2 regions of the Marinobacter lacisalsi genome follow, and region 2 is predicted to be linked to the other one. Evidence: predicted binding sites of a transcription regulator. Region 2 holds the regulator's gene; the other holds the start of a gene.
What was found. The regulator LexA, encoded in region 2, represses DNA repair genes until DNA is damaged. The targets are predictions, from matches to a motif close to CTGTNTNNNNANACAG.
Positions count from the first base shown of each region.

Region 1: a site for LexA is predicted at 2,861-2,876, ahead of imuA (translesion DNA synthesis-associated protein ImuA). Genes of this name have one in related genera too.

Region 1 covers NZ_JBHSDI010000010.1:256,490-263,442, forward strand. Annotated here, with positions in the region: gene ACFOZ5_RS07040 (error-prone DNA polymerase) at 1-719, opposite strand, end outside; gene ACFOZ5_RS07045 (Y-family DNA polymerase) at 726-2,144, opposite strand; gene imuA (translesion DNA synthesis-associated protein ImuA) at 2,148-2,846, opposite strand; gene ACFOZ5_RS07055 (4a-hydroxytetrahydrobiopterin dehydratase) at 2,966-3,307, shown strand; gene ACFOZ5_RS07060 (universal stress protein) at 3,354-4,142, opposite strand; gene ACFOZ5_RS07065 (AraC family transcriptional regulator) at 4,230-5,090, opposite strand; gene ACFOZ5_RS07070 (hypothetical protein) at 5,377-6,953, shown strand, end outside.
Region 2 covers NZ_JBHSDI010000058.1:13,459-20,411, reverse strand. Annotated here, with positions in the region: gene ACFOZ5_RS16000 (translocation/assembly module TamB domain-containing protein) at 1-46, shown strand, start outside; gene ACFOZ5_RS15995 (SIMPL domain-containing protein) at 116-829, opposite strand; gene ACFOZ5_RS15990 (gamma-glutamyl-gamma-aminobutyrate hydrolase family protein) at 849-1,598, opposite strand; gene ACFOZ5_RS15985 (amidoligase family protein) at 1,591-2,589, opposite strand; gene lexA (transcriptional repressor LexA) at 2,851-3,468, shown strand; gene ACFOZ5_RS15975 (cell division inhibitor SulA) at 3,560-4,090, shown strand; gene ACFOZ5_RS15970 (hypothetical protein) at 4,191-4,451, opposite strand; gene ACFOZ5_RS15965 (hypothetical protein) at 4,482-4,955, opposite strand; gene ACFOZ5_RS15960 (SOS cell division inhibitor) at 5,141-5,470, shown strand; gene ACFOZ5_RS15955 (sigma-54 dependent transcriptional regulator) at 5,676-6,953, shown strand, end outside.

The sequences.
Region 1 (6,953 bases), on a different contig from region 2:
TTCAGTACGGGCAGCGGTCGCAGATAGCGTTCACCATTCTGGAACAGGTGATGGCCGGCCTGTTCCAGGCTGGTGTTATGACGGATAGCAGTCAGCACATCCTGCAGGGGCTGGCGTTGCCGGCAATGCATATGCACATTGCCGGTGGCCACCACGGGGCGCTCCAACTGCTGGGACAGGGCCCGGATGCGCTGGATGGCCTGCTCCTCGCCGGATTCCAGGGTTCTGCTGGCGGCCAGCCACAGGCTCCCTGGAAACAGCCCCAGCAGCCATTCGCCGGTACGTCGTGCGTCGTTAAAACCGGTCTGTTCCGGCGCCGGGGGCAGCCACAGGCAGAGACAGTGATCCAGGGCATGGCTTTCCAGGTCCTCCGGCAATAGCTGGTATTGACCTTTCGGGGCCCGTCGCCGGGCGGTAGTGATCAGCTGGCAGAGCTGGCCATAACCCTGATGGGTGCGGGCCAGCAGGATCAACCTCTCTGGGGAGTGTTCCGGGCCTGCTGGCTCCAGTTCGAAGTAGCTGCCGGTAATCAGGGCTACCGGGCTGTCTTTCAGTGCTTTCCAGGCCATGGGCATGCCGGCCACGGAACAGGCATCGGTAATGGCTATGGCCTGGTATTTCAGCTCCAGGGCCCGCTCTGCCAGCTCATGGGGGTGAGAGGCTCCGGTGAGGAAGGTGAAATTGCTGAAGCAGTGCAGTTCGGCGTAGTCCATGGGCATCTTGTGTTATCCGAACCAGCCATGAACGAACCAGCTTTGCTGGCTGTCCCGGTAGATCCAGGCCAACTGGCCGCTGGGCAGGCGGGCGATATAGTAGTCCCGTAGTACCCGGGCGCCGTCCCACCAGCCCCCACTGATGCGCTCCGGTCCGCTGAACCATTCTTCCGGGGTGGTCTCCAGGGGCGTGGGGTGGGGCAGCAGCCACAGGGGGCGCAGGGGCAGTCGGCTTGCCCCGCCAGGGTGTCTGGGAAGTCCGGCAGTCAGACTGCGGGCGCTCCAGGCTCTTTCGGGGCGGTGGTCGGCTGCTGGCGCGAGGTGGCGCAGGGCAGATTCCCCCAGCCGTGCCTGCAGGCGACTGACCAGGGTGTGCCAGGCTTCCCCCTGATCGCTGGTTTCCCCCAGAAGATCCGTATGGCTGGCTGTCCGCCGCTCCAGGAAGCGGGTAACTTTCAGCTCCAGGGTTTCCACGGGTGCCTGCAGGGGGTGCTGCTCCAGCCTTATTCTGAGCAGGTTGATAAAGGCGTCCGCCCGGTGTTCCGGCCCGGTGGTGCGTACCCGCAGCCGGGTGGGCTCCCGTCGGTAATGGTGTAATACCAGTAGCAGGCTGTCCGTGTCCTGCTGGCGCCACTGAAGGTCACTTTCCAGTTCCGACAGCATCCGCTGCAGGGCGAATAGCAACCCCTGGGTTTTCTCCACGGGCAGGCCGAAGTCGGCACGCTGCAGGAAGTAATGAGGAGGGCGCCAGACGGCCTGGGGGTCCGGGCGTTGCCCCTGTACCCGCTGTACATAGGCAAGGGTTTCCGGTGTCAGGCGACGGGCAAGTTCCGTAGCAGGCAGGCGGAAGACCTGTCCCAGGGTGGTCAGACCCAGGCGGGTCAGGCGCTGCAGGGTCCGGTCGTCAAAGCCGGCATGGGGCAGGGTCAGTGCCTCCAGCTGGCTGTGCATGTGTGAGTGCTCCCCGGTACAGCAGTGTATTCCGGCCCGGGCCAGCAGGCGGGCTGCCAGGGGCGTGGTGCCGGTGGTTATGGTGGCGTTCAGCTGCCGTTCTTCCAGGGCATGCTGCAGTTGCCGTTGCAGCGGTTCCAGGCCGCCGTACAGCCGCTGCACGCTGCTGGCTTCTGCCAGCAGGCCGTCCGGAGGGTACAGGGTAATGCGATCCATATAGCGGTAGAGCCAGTGAGCCTGCTGCTCCAGGATGCCCGCCTGGCGTGTATCGTCGGCGTGGATCATGGCCAGTTCCGGGGCCAGGTTAAGGGCGGTCTTCAGGGCCGTACCCGGAAGTACGCCCAGTTGCCTGGCCCGGGGGCAGGCCTGCAGCACCTGCCGCGTACCCTGGGATAACACGGCCAGGGGGGCCGGATCCTGCCGGGAGCGGGCGATATGGTCCAGCAACAGGTGTCGGAAGTGGAGATACAGCCAGATCATGATTTACCCCGGGTCTGGTCCGTCGGACCAGGGCCCGCGAATAACCGTGGCGACGCTTTCCGGGGCGGTGCACCCTGACCGTGTTTGTAGCGGCAGGGTGCAGCCCTGACCGGGCCAGCCACCCCGTCGTTTGAGAATGTTGATCCGCAAACCCAGCTGATTGTCCGGCTCCAGTTCCAGGCGCAGGGCAGCGGGTGAGCTCTGGCAGGCCTGTCGCCGGGTCTGGAACAGAATGCAGTTGCTCTCTCCAGCTTCGGCCGCCAGCTGTAGCCGGCGGATATCCCGTGCCGCCAGGCTGTCCGGCCAGGCCATGACCAGACCAGTGGCGGGGGAACGCAGACAGTTTTCCAGGGTCCAGAGCAGGTCCGGATGGGCGTCGGTCTGCACCACCACCAGCTGGTCCAGGTCAACCCCTTCACGGGCCAGGGCCGGAGCATAGGGCGTCAGGGGAGGATTGACCCAGAATACCGTCTGCTGACGGGTAGTGACTCGCCTGAGCAGTGGCAGTACCAGTTGCAGTTCGCCGATGCCCGGCGCATCAAGCAGGCATTCACTGAGGGCGCCCCGGGGCCATCCGAGTCCGTCGATCTGGTTATCCAGTGCCTCGAAGCCGGTCTGTTCCGGCGTTGGTGTGGTTGCGTGCCGTTGATGCCCTCGCCACAGGCGGGCGTCATCGAGCAGGGTGTTCAGCAGGTCACTCATGGTTTTGTCCAATACTGTTTAAATATACAGTATTATTAACCCGTCAGGATTTCAACCATGGCACTGACCTGTTACCGTAAAATTGACGTTATGGAAGTCACTGATACAGGGAGATCCTTATGACTGCACTGGAACAACAGCAATGCGAGGCCTGCCGGGCTGACGCCCCCACCGTCAACGCAGACGAGCAGAAAGCCCTGCTGAAAGAAGTTCCCGACTGGGAGCTTGTCGACGTGGAGGGTGTTCCCCAGCTGCGCCGCGAATTCCGTTTCAAGAACTTCGTCCAGGCCCAGGCCTTTACCAACAAGGTGGCGGACCTGGCTGAGGAGGAGGGTCACCATCCGGCCCTCCTGCTGGAGTTCGGCAAGGTGACTGTGCGCTGGTGGACCCACAAGATTGGCGGTTTGCATCGCAATGATTTCATCATGGCGGCGCGCACGGACAGGCTATTCGAGGGGTAGGGCTATCTGGCCGGTGCCAGAGTTCTGGCGCCGGCTCCATTCACGGTCAAGGCACCAGCAGCACCGGGTGACGACTCTCCCGCACTACGGTTTCCGACGTGTGTCCAAGGGGGAGCTGTTCCACGGGCGTGGTGCCACGCTTGCCAATCAGTGTCAGCGCCGGCTGGCTATCCTGAATCAGGTTCAGCAGTTCCCGGGCCGGGTGTCCGTTGAGAATTCGGGCGTGCACCGAAGCCTTGCTGTTGGCGATATCATGAACCCGTTTGTCCACCTGGTCCGCTTCGGGAGGGGCATCATCCGGGCGTACCCAGACCACGCGCCCTTCCTGGCCAGCATTCACCAGTTCCCGGAACAGGTCTTCGCAACGTCCGGCGTTCTCCGAACCATCGGTTGCCAGAAAAACCGGTGACTGGGGTGAGGAAGGTTTGCCTTCCACCGGCAGAATCAGCAGGGGCCGTTTCGTCATGCGGGCCAGATTCATGGTGTTGTTGCCCATGAACAGTTCGCGACCGGCGGAATGGTGGGTGCTGCAGCAGATAACACCATCCGCCTTCAGATGGCGTGCCAGCTCCAGAATGCAGGAAGCCACGAAGCCGTGGCGGACCTCGAATTCTGTCTCTACCTTCCACTCTTCAGCGTATTGCCGGGCCAGTTCCCTGAGTTTTCCTTCAACGGCCTCATCACTGTCTTCAATGTGCTTGCGGGTATGGGGCTCAATCACATAAGTCAGAGTCAATTTCCTGGTCCCAAGCCGTTCCAGCAGGGGAGGCAATTGTTTAATGGCCTGCTCCCAGTTGTCGGAATAATCCACGCTCAGAATCAGATGGCTCAGCATATTCGGGCTCTCCCATGGGATTGTCAGGTGTGAATGCCTGGCAAAGAAGCTATAAGGGGCATTTTCAAAGACGCCTTGGGAGTAAAACTAGCACATTGTGGAGACAGCGCTATCGATTCCGGACAGTGCACTGAACCCCTGGGCAGACAACCGCGGGTCGATATGGAACCGGACGCCCCCATTGGACCGGAACAGGCGGGACGGCATGATGCCCATCATGCTGTGAAAGGTATTGGAAAAGTGCGCCAGGTCGGAAAAGCCCGATGCGACCGAGGCCTGGGTAAATGTCTGGCCATGGCCAATGGCCAGTGTGGTGGCGTGCAGGCGATGCCACTGGCGGTACTTGCCGGCGGAAATGCCCAGATACTGGCGAAACAGCTGGATGACCCTGGGCACAGACAGGCTGACGGTAGCTGCCAGGTCTTCCGTGGTGATGCTCTGCGTGCGGCCCCCGCGGAGCACGCCAACGGCCTTGACCACCCTGGGGTCGACGCCTTCCGGATCCAGCCGGTCGATATCCGGCAGTCCCGCTTTGACCAGTCCTGCCAATATCGCCTGAGGAGCAGGAGATGCTTTCAGGATGTACCTGGCCAGGTCAATCAGCTGCCCTTCGCCAGCCAGTGACCAGAAGATATCGTAGTCCTGATGGGCGGCCGTTTTCGCCAGCGCCCTGAGGTCATGCTGGAACGGATCGAGAAACAGCACCATGAATGACGGGCTGTCACTCTCGAGCCAGACTGGCAGGCCAGGTCTGATCAGGCAGGCGCGGGCCTCCACCACCTCGTTGGCATGGGTCTGCCGGTGAAGCCGTAGATTGCCTTCCACACCCACCACCAGGGCGGCACTGCCATAGTTGCGGTATCGGGGTTCAATGCTGGGGCCGGCGTAGAGTACGCGATTGTCCCAGATGTAAATGTGAGCAGGCACATGGCTGGCCGGAGCTTGCACAGGGTTCCCTCCATGGGATGAAAACGGTTCCGAACTCCGTTATCGGTGTCTCCATATCCTACCCGGTATTTGCCGGAAGTGAGGTCACACCCGCGTGACCAAGTGCTCAGATGGTGCGGAATTATCATTCCGCACAAATGATGCCGGAATCCTCACGGGTATCCTTCTGGTTCCAGTTAGGGCGGCACCAGATCGCTCCTTAAGAAGTATGGATGATGCATAACGCAAATAGAGCAATCAGGGAGCAGTCGATTGCTTTTCAAGGAGAGTTCAATGGAGAGTTCCAATGAATAAGAATATCAGACGACCGCTCATGAGAGGGCGGGCCTCGGCATGTCGCCACTATCTGTCAGGCCTGGCTCTGGCAATGGCGGCGGCCAATGCACCGGCAGCCGTTCTTTTTGAGGAAAACTTCTCGAGTGGCCTTGGTGCCTTCACCAGCGAAGGGCGTGTCTATACGATGACTGCGGGTGAGGCCGCCATGCGTGGCGGAGCCAGCGATACCCGGGTCCGCACCGGCCCCATTGCAGTCAATGGCGCCAGCGATCTGACCCTGTCGTTCTATCGGGATATATCCGGTTTTGATACTGGCGAGTCACTGACAGCCTTCGTTTCCACCGATGGCACTACCTTCCAGGCCGTGCAGAGCATCAACAGTGGCTCCGGAGTGGTGACGGTTGATATCGGAAATGCGGCCGGCGGCCAGGATCAGATCTACCTGCAATTTGCCATCAATGCCTCCAGCTTCTTTGAACGGGCTGGCCTGGGCAGCATCATGCTTGAAGGTAGCGCCACCGACAATCCGGATAACCCCGACAATCCTGACAATCCCGATAACCCGGATAACCCGGATAACCCTGACAATCCGGGCGGTGACAACGAGCCCATGCCGGAAGCCGGCGATTTCGTGACCTTCGAATCCGGCCACGTCCGTCCCATGGCCCTGTCTTCCGACGGTAACCGTCTGTATGTCGTCAATACTCCGGATAACACCGTTCAGGTGTTTGACGTGTCCGGCGACTCCCCGACACCGGTGGAAACCATCCCGGTGGGTATGGAGCCGGTTTCCGTTACCCTTCGCAACGACGGTGAGCTGTGGGTGGTCAACCACCTTTCAGACAGTGTCAGCATCGTTGATGTATCCGGTTCCGTTGCCCGCATCAAGAACACCCTGCTGGTGGGTGATGAGCCCCGGGATATCGTATTTGCCGGCAACAACGACCAATGGGCCTTCATTACCGCAGCACACCGTGGCCAGAATGTTCCGTTTGATCCCGAGCTGACCACTCCGGGCATCGGCCGTGCCGATGTGTGGGTGTTTGATGCCAACAACCCCGGTTCCCAGCTTGGTGGTGAGCCTGCCACCATCCTTAACATGTTTGGCGATACCCTGCGCGGCCTGGCCCGTAGTCCGGATGGCAGCAAGGTGTATACCGCTGTGTTCAACTCCGGTAACCAGACCACGGTTCTGGACGAGGAAATTCCCGATGGTGGTCTCGACAAGCCAGGCCCGCAGCGCGCCGCTGATGGCACCGAGCAGCCGCGCACTGGCCTCATTGTCCAGTTCGACGGCCAGAACTGGATGGGCCCGGGCGACCCCGTCAATGGTGACGCGCCACGGGCGTGGGACGAGTACGTCAAGCTTGAACTGCCGGACTATGACGTGTTCGAGATCGATACCAGCGGTTCCGTACCCCGTGTGGCCTCCCGCACCAGTGGTGTCGGCACCACCTTGTTCAACCTGGCGGTCAACCCGAGCAACGGTAACGTCTATGTTTCCAATCAGGAAGCCAATAACCTGACCCGTTTCGAAGGTCCCGGTCTGGCCTCCACTACTGTTAACGGTAACTTTGTTCAGAGCCG
Region 2 (6,953 bases):
CGGGCTGGCCTCGTCGCTGGATATCTTCTACAACCGGGATTTTTAGTGTCCCGCAGTAGGTCAGCTAATGAACCGCACGGGACACTAGCCAGCCGCCTCACCTGTGTACTTCGGGTTACCGCATGGTAAACGTTGCCTGGACCGTGGCGCTGATCTCCCGGGGGCCGACCTGGCTGACCGTATCCGCGACGGCGGAACTTTCCTGCATGCGCATCAGGACGGGCCCGCCCCCGGATGATTGCAGATTGAGTGATTTGATCTCACCACAGTCCATATCCAGCTGTTCCGCCGCAAACTGGCAGCGCTCCCGGGCATTTGCGATGGCCTTGGCAAGGGCTTCGCGTTGGAGTGTCTCTTCGTTGGAATGGAAAAACTGGTGCTGGCTGAGGTTGTAGTTCATGCCCAGATTCTGGGCTTTGGTCAGCACCCGGTTCAGCAGATTCAGGTCATGGATCTCGAAACTGACGGCTTGGCTGGCGACAGCGATGGTCCTGGGCTCGCCTGAGTCGCCATTGTCCCGCTGTGGGTAACGCTGGCGCTGGTACAGGTGGGCAGAGGCATCGCTGTAGTCCACCAGCTCACTACGGATCTCTGCAATGCTCTCCCGCCATTGTTCCATCACCGCCCGCACTTTACTGAGGGCCTGGTCGGAGTCTGTATTCTCGGCACTCACGGTGAAGTTGAGCCGGGCGCTGTCCGGTACATAGCGGACCTGCCCCTCGCCAGACAGGCTGACTTCCGCCGGGGCGGCCAGGGCATGCCCTGTCGGCATGGCGATCAGGGCGATCAGGGCAGGTCCGCAAAGCAGGCGTGTCAGGGAATTGGTCATCCTTTCTCTCCTTCTGGTGTCATGGCTGGTCCGGTTTCTCGGGTACATCCTCCCGGGTCAGTCGGGCCAGTTTCAGTTGTTCCGCGGTACGCACAAAGTCAGCGAAGATTCGTCGATGGGCACTATGGTAAAGCAGGTATTCAGGATGCCACTGCACGCCCATCAGCCACTGGCCATGGGTGTTCTCGATGGCCTGGACAAACAGGTCGTTGTCCAGGGCGCTGACCCGCAGCCCACGGCCCAGCCGTTTGATGGCCTGGCTGTGGATACGGTTGGCACCGATCCGTGGTGATCGCAGGATCCGGCCGAGACGGGTCGGTGCCACGATGCGCACACTTTGCAGCGGCAGCAGCAAGGGCCGGTGACGGGTATGTACGCGTAGTGGCGTGACGTCCTGGCACAGGGTGCCGCCCCGGAACACATTGATCAGCTGGGCGCCCCGGCAGATGCCGAACACCGGCAGGTGCAGCCGCTCCGCCTCCTGCAGGAGTCTCTGGTCGGTCTGATCACGGTGGTGGTTGTAACGCGCCTTGACCTGTTCGCCCTGGTCATACAGATCGGGATGAATGTGGGTTCCGCCGGACAGCAGGATGCCATCAAGCAGTGACACATCCACCTCGCTGCCCGGGCGAATGAAATAGGGGCGTGCGCCATACAGTCTCAGACCAAGGCTGATCAGCCGGTCGGAGGTGCGCCAGCGGGACGGGCTGCTGATGCCAATGGTGATGCCGGGAACCTTGGCTTCCTCATCGATCATCCGTTCAGACATAGCCCCGGTTCTCCAGCCACTGGTGGCAACGGGTGCGCCACGTACTGGTCAGGTTGCGGAAGGACAACAGCGTGCGGCTTTCCCGGAACAGGTCGTTCAGTTCCCGATGGTGGGCGGGGTGGGCCACGATCTGCTCCAGGATCACCCAGTCGTTCCAGACCGTGGAGAAATGCCAGCGGGGGTTGTCTATATCGCAGTCGGGCAGGCGGTAGTGCAGGGTTGGCCTGGACTTGATCCGCGGGTCATCGACGTACTCGGCCAGTAAGGCCGGATCCAGGTGCGCAAATAATGGAAGCAGGTCCAGCGCCCGGTTGCGGGTGGGGTTGTCTTCCAGGTAATCGCGCATCAGGCCTTCAAGGTCCGGTGAGTAGTCCGCTGCCACCAGACGATCAACATACCGGCCGGCCCAGGGTTCGATATAGGTGGTCAGCTTACGGCTGAAGTCCAGTTGATGCCGGCTTTTCAGCCAGTCATACAGCGCGGCAAAGGTCTGCAGGTAGCGCCGCAGGGTATCGGCTTCGAGATCGGGCAGCTCGGGGTTGAGCTGCAGGCCGAACGCATAGACCATGGCTTCCCGGCTGCCCACGGCGCCGGCTTCCCGCAGCTGGTCAGAAAGCGTTTCGATGGCCTCCAGCTGGTCAAAGGGCACCGGCGGCGAGATGATCTCGAGGGGCACCAGTCGCTCAGCGGCATAGTCGATCATGTCCATGGCATGGCCGCCGAGTTCCCGCAGGGACTCCGGCACCCGCTCGTCCTGAAGGTCCAGATCCTTGATGGGGGCGGAGTCCAGTTCAACGGTAAACTCGCCAAGGGCGGTTTCCACCCTGCTGACGTAACGACCGGTACTGCTGGCGGCGCCCTCCAGGATGCGTGCAGTGAGCGATACCAGCTCTTCATACCCCAGGCCCGATATCTCGATCTCGACACCCACCCTGCGAGTATCTCCCTCCCGGGTGGTCATGACGTCGGGCATCCGGCAGCGTTTGGGCATGGGTGTGATTCCCCCTGGTATCGGTTAAGGCAAATGAGTTGGCGCCAGGTATGGCGCCAATGTAACAGGTTGATTGACGAGAGCGTTTTTCGGCACCGCCGTGTCATTTTGAGCATGCCGGGGTTTACACTGGATAAAATACTGTATAAAGTTTGAGTTACTGTATATAACCCCAGCATCGGCAGACGACCTTGTTCAGCCATTGTGCCGGAAAAAGGCCGGGGCAGGGAACGGCCACAGGGCCACAGGAGAGAGAAAGCGATGAAACTGACAGCAAGACAGAGCCAGGTACTGGACATCATCCGTCGTTACGTGGATGAAACCGGTTATCCGCCCACCCGGGCGGAAATCGCCCTGGAGCTGGGCTTCCGGTCCGCCAATGCGGCTGAGGAGCATCTTCGCGCACTGGCCCGCAAGGGGGCCATCGAGATGGTGCCCGGCACCAGCCGGGGTATCCGGCTGCCAGAGGTCGAGGAAGATCCCGGCCTGCCGGTTATCGGTCAGGTAGCAGCGGGTAATCCCATTCTGGCCCAGGAAAATATTGAGGATTACTGCACCCTCAAACCGGAATTCTTCACCCCGTCAGCGGATTACCTCCTGCGGGTGCGCGGTATGAGCATGAAGGACATCGGCATTCTGGACGGCGACCTGCTGGCGGTCCATCGCACCCAGGACGTTCACAACGGCCAGGTGGTGGTGGCCCGGGTGGGCGAGGAAGTGACGGTGAAGCGGTTCCGCCGTGAAGGCGCCGAGGTTCGCCTGATGGCCGAGAACGAGGAGTTTGACCCCATTGTGGTAGACCTGCAAGAGCAGGAACTGGTGATCGAGGGGCTCGGGGTTGGCGTGATTCGCCGTTCCGATCTTCAAAAGGTGCACTAGTGTCCCACCTGGCTGACGAATTGACCAGACGAAACACAGGGCAGCCAGGCGGACAACAAGGTGTCGCCAGCAGTAAATTTGGGAGGAAGTCATGGAACAGTTGGGTTTGAGCATGAATGCCGGGGCAGCAACAGCCGCCGCCACGGCACTGGCCCCAGAGCCGGCAGCATCGGTCCGGCGGCAGCCAGCGGAAGCGTTACCGGCTTGCCGGCCCGGTTATGACGTGGCACGCAAGGGCGACGACAACCACACCGAAGCGGAAGACCGTCGGGGCAATGTCACGGAAGTGATCATGCCGCCGGGCCAGGTGGAGAATTTCCAGTTGCTGCTGCCTATGCTGACGCAGTTGAATCGGGAGCGTCGCTGGCTGGCGTGGATTGATCCGCCGCAGGAGCTGGTCAGCAAGTGGCAGACCATGCATGGCATCGTGGCCAGTGAGCTGCTGGTGTTGCGCTCGACCCGGGATTATTCGGCCTATGAACTGGCTGAGAGAGCCCTGGGTGCGGGTACCTGCCATGCCGTCGTGATGTGGACCAGTCGCCTGTCCAGCAGGGCTTTTGGTGCGCTGGAGCAGGCGTCGGCCAGGGGGCAAAGCCACGGGGTCATTCTCAGGACGCGCTGATCGCGTTGCCTGACGACTGACTCTGTGTGCCTACCGGGTGGTTGCGTCATAGTCCCGGACACCAGCTGTTGAAGGGGCCCGGAAACAATCCCGCATCCGGTCAGTGAAGTGTGTGGTGAGCCTGGGGCTCGAAGTCTTCCAGGTCGGCTTCTTCCCACTCGACGGCGTCGTTGATCTGTCCCACCGCCTGAATGCCAGCATCGATCATGGATCTGGCCACGGTCATATCCCGGTTTTCCATCATCTCCCGGGCTTCCTGGGAAAAAGAGATCCGGACCAGCGGTGCGGAATCGTCGTCCACGCGCTTGAGGGCGTAGTCGCCGTCGCTCAGTTGTACGATTTCAAAGAATGAAGGTGACATAGAATCCTTACTTCAGGCGTGGGTGACGAGTTACCACTCGGCGTGTCGTTCACCCAGGTCAGTAACAAATGATTTCATGGCTGCCAGTGTCTCAAGCAGGCCCTCCGCGGAACGGTCGGGGCCTGAGGCAGCCGATACCGCAATAATGTTTTCTTCCGATACCGTCTTCTGCTGCTTTGGCGGCTGGCTCTGGGACAGCGCCAGCTGCTCCAGATGTTGCCACCAGCTACCCGGTTCTCGGGATACCTCGGCCAGCATCTCGGCGTCCGGTGTGCCTGGGATCAGGGCAATCAGGTCTTCCGGCGATGTCGGCATGGCCTGTTTTTCCTGGTGATAGCGGGCAATCAGAACCAGCAACAGTTGCCGCGCACGCAGGGAAAGTTCCATTGCACCCTGCAGGCAGGCTTCCCGCTCGGTGGCAGAGGCCTGGTCCCGGGACAAGGCAGCCAGCTGGCCGGCCAGATAGATTTTCTGTGATACCAGGGATTGCCATTGTGCAGACATGGCGTGCCAATCCTCATCCGGCGTGATTATTCGGTTAACCTCCTACTATACCAGAACTGGCGTCCGGATTCTTCCGCCAAACGGGCAAAATGCCGGTCCGGGGAGGGCGTGACCGATCAGGACTTTTGCGGATACTCCCCTGTATACTTCTGGAAAGCCTCTGCAATGTGACCGTGGAGAATCTGATGTCCGATGAAGCCAATGAGGCGCTGGCACGCCTTGATGATCGTATCGCCGAACTGCAACAGGCCCTGCAGGACAGTGACTGGCAGCGACTGGGAGAGCTGAACGGTGACGTGCGCGCCCTGATTGATCCGGTAATGGCGGCTCTGGAACAGCGGCAGTTGTCAGCGACGGCTGTCCAGGAGCGGCTGGGGAAGCTTGACACCTTTGTAAAAGAGGCCGACGGCGCTGCCCGTGAGGCAAGGCAGGAAGCCAGGGAGGCGCTGGAGCAGGTTGGCCAGAATCGCAAGGCCGCGAATGCCTACGCCAGGGTGTCACACCCCAAAAAATAGACCTTTTCCCGGGTTTTCGCCGGCAGGGTGGCCCGATCCCGACAGATGGGATGCATCCGAATCGGGCCCAACCGGTTGCGTCATAAAATTGACTCTCTCCTGTTTAAGGTCTTAAATACCGCACAAACAACCAATGCCATTAAGGACTGTTCACAGAGCAGTTCATCGGGCGCAAACGCTGGGCTGACCAAGAGATTCCTTCTGCATGTCGATGACCGATACTGTGCTGGTGTTGAGCAAGGACGCGTCACGGGCTAAAGATCTGAAAACCATTCTTGAATTTGTCGGAGAGGCGTCCGTACTGGACGATGGACCTTCCCGTGAAGTGTTGGCCGGTGGTGACGATCAGGACTTCGCCAGCCTGGGTATGGCAATTGTCGCCCCTGTTGATGATGGCCAGGCCCGCACGGATATTGAAATGGTCTGCAACGCCGATCCGGGCTTACCCATACTGGTGGTGGGAAACCCTGACCTGGAGTCGCTGGAGGAGGGCTGCCAGGCGCGGGTGATTGCACGGCTGGAATGGCCCCCCAACTACACCAAGTTCGTGGATTCCCTTTACCGTGCCCAGATCTACCGTGACCAGTACCAGCGAAGCCGGGGCCAGGGCCACAGCCAGCAGCGGGGTATCATGCTATTCCGTTCCCTGGTGGGGACCTCCCGCAGTATCAAGGGCGTGCGGGAATTGATGGCCCAGGTGGCGGACAAGGACGTGAGCGTTCTGATTACCGGCGAGTCCGGCACCGGCAAGGAAGTGGTGGCCCGTAATCTCCACTACCATTCGCCCCGCAGGGACCGGCCCTTCGTGCCCGTCAACTGCGGGGCAATACCGGCCGAGTTGCTGGAAAGTGAGCTGTTTGGCCACGAGAAGGGGGCCTTTACCGGGGCGATTACGGCCAGGGTAGGGCGGTTTGAGCTCGCGGAGGGGGGGACCCTGTTCCTGGATGAGATCGGTGATATGCCGCTCAACATGCAGGTGAAGATCCTTCGTGTGTTGCAGGAACGCACGTTCGAAAAGGTGGGCAGCAACCGGACCCAGACTGCGGATGTGCGGGTGGTCGCCGCTACCCACAAGAACCTTGAAGACATGATCGAGAACGGCGACTTCCGCGAGGACCTCTACTACCGGCTGAACGTCTTTCCCATCGAGATGCCGGCGCTGCGGGAGCGGTCGGAGGACATTCCGCTGCTGATCAATGAACTGGTTGCACGGATGGAGAAGGAGAAACGGGGCTCGTTGCGTCTGAATTCCGCCGCTATCCTCAGCCTGTGCCGCCATAGCTGGCCTGGTAACGTCCGGGAGCTGGCGAATCTGGTGGAGCGACTGGCGATCATGCATCCATTCGGGGTGATTGGTGTGCAGGAACTGCCGAAGAAGTTCCGCTACGTGGACGACTACGATGAGAGCCCCGTGATGGAAGAGAGTGGCATGCCGTCCGGCGTTCCCGGGCTGGTGGGTATGGATGCCCCGGCATTGCTGCCG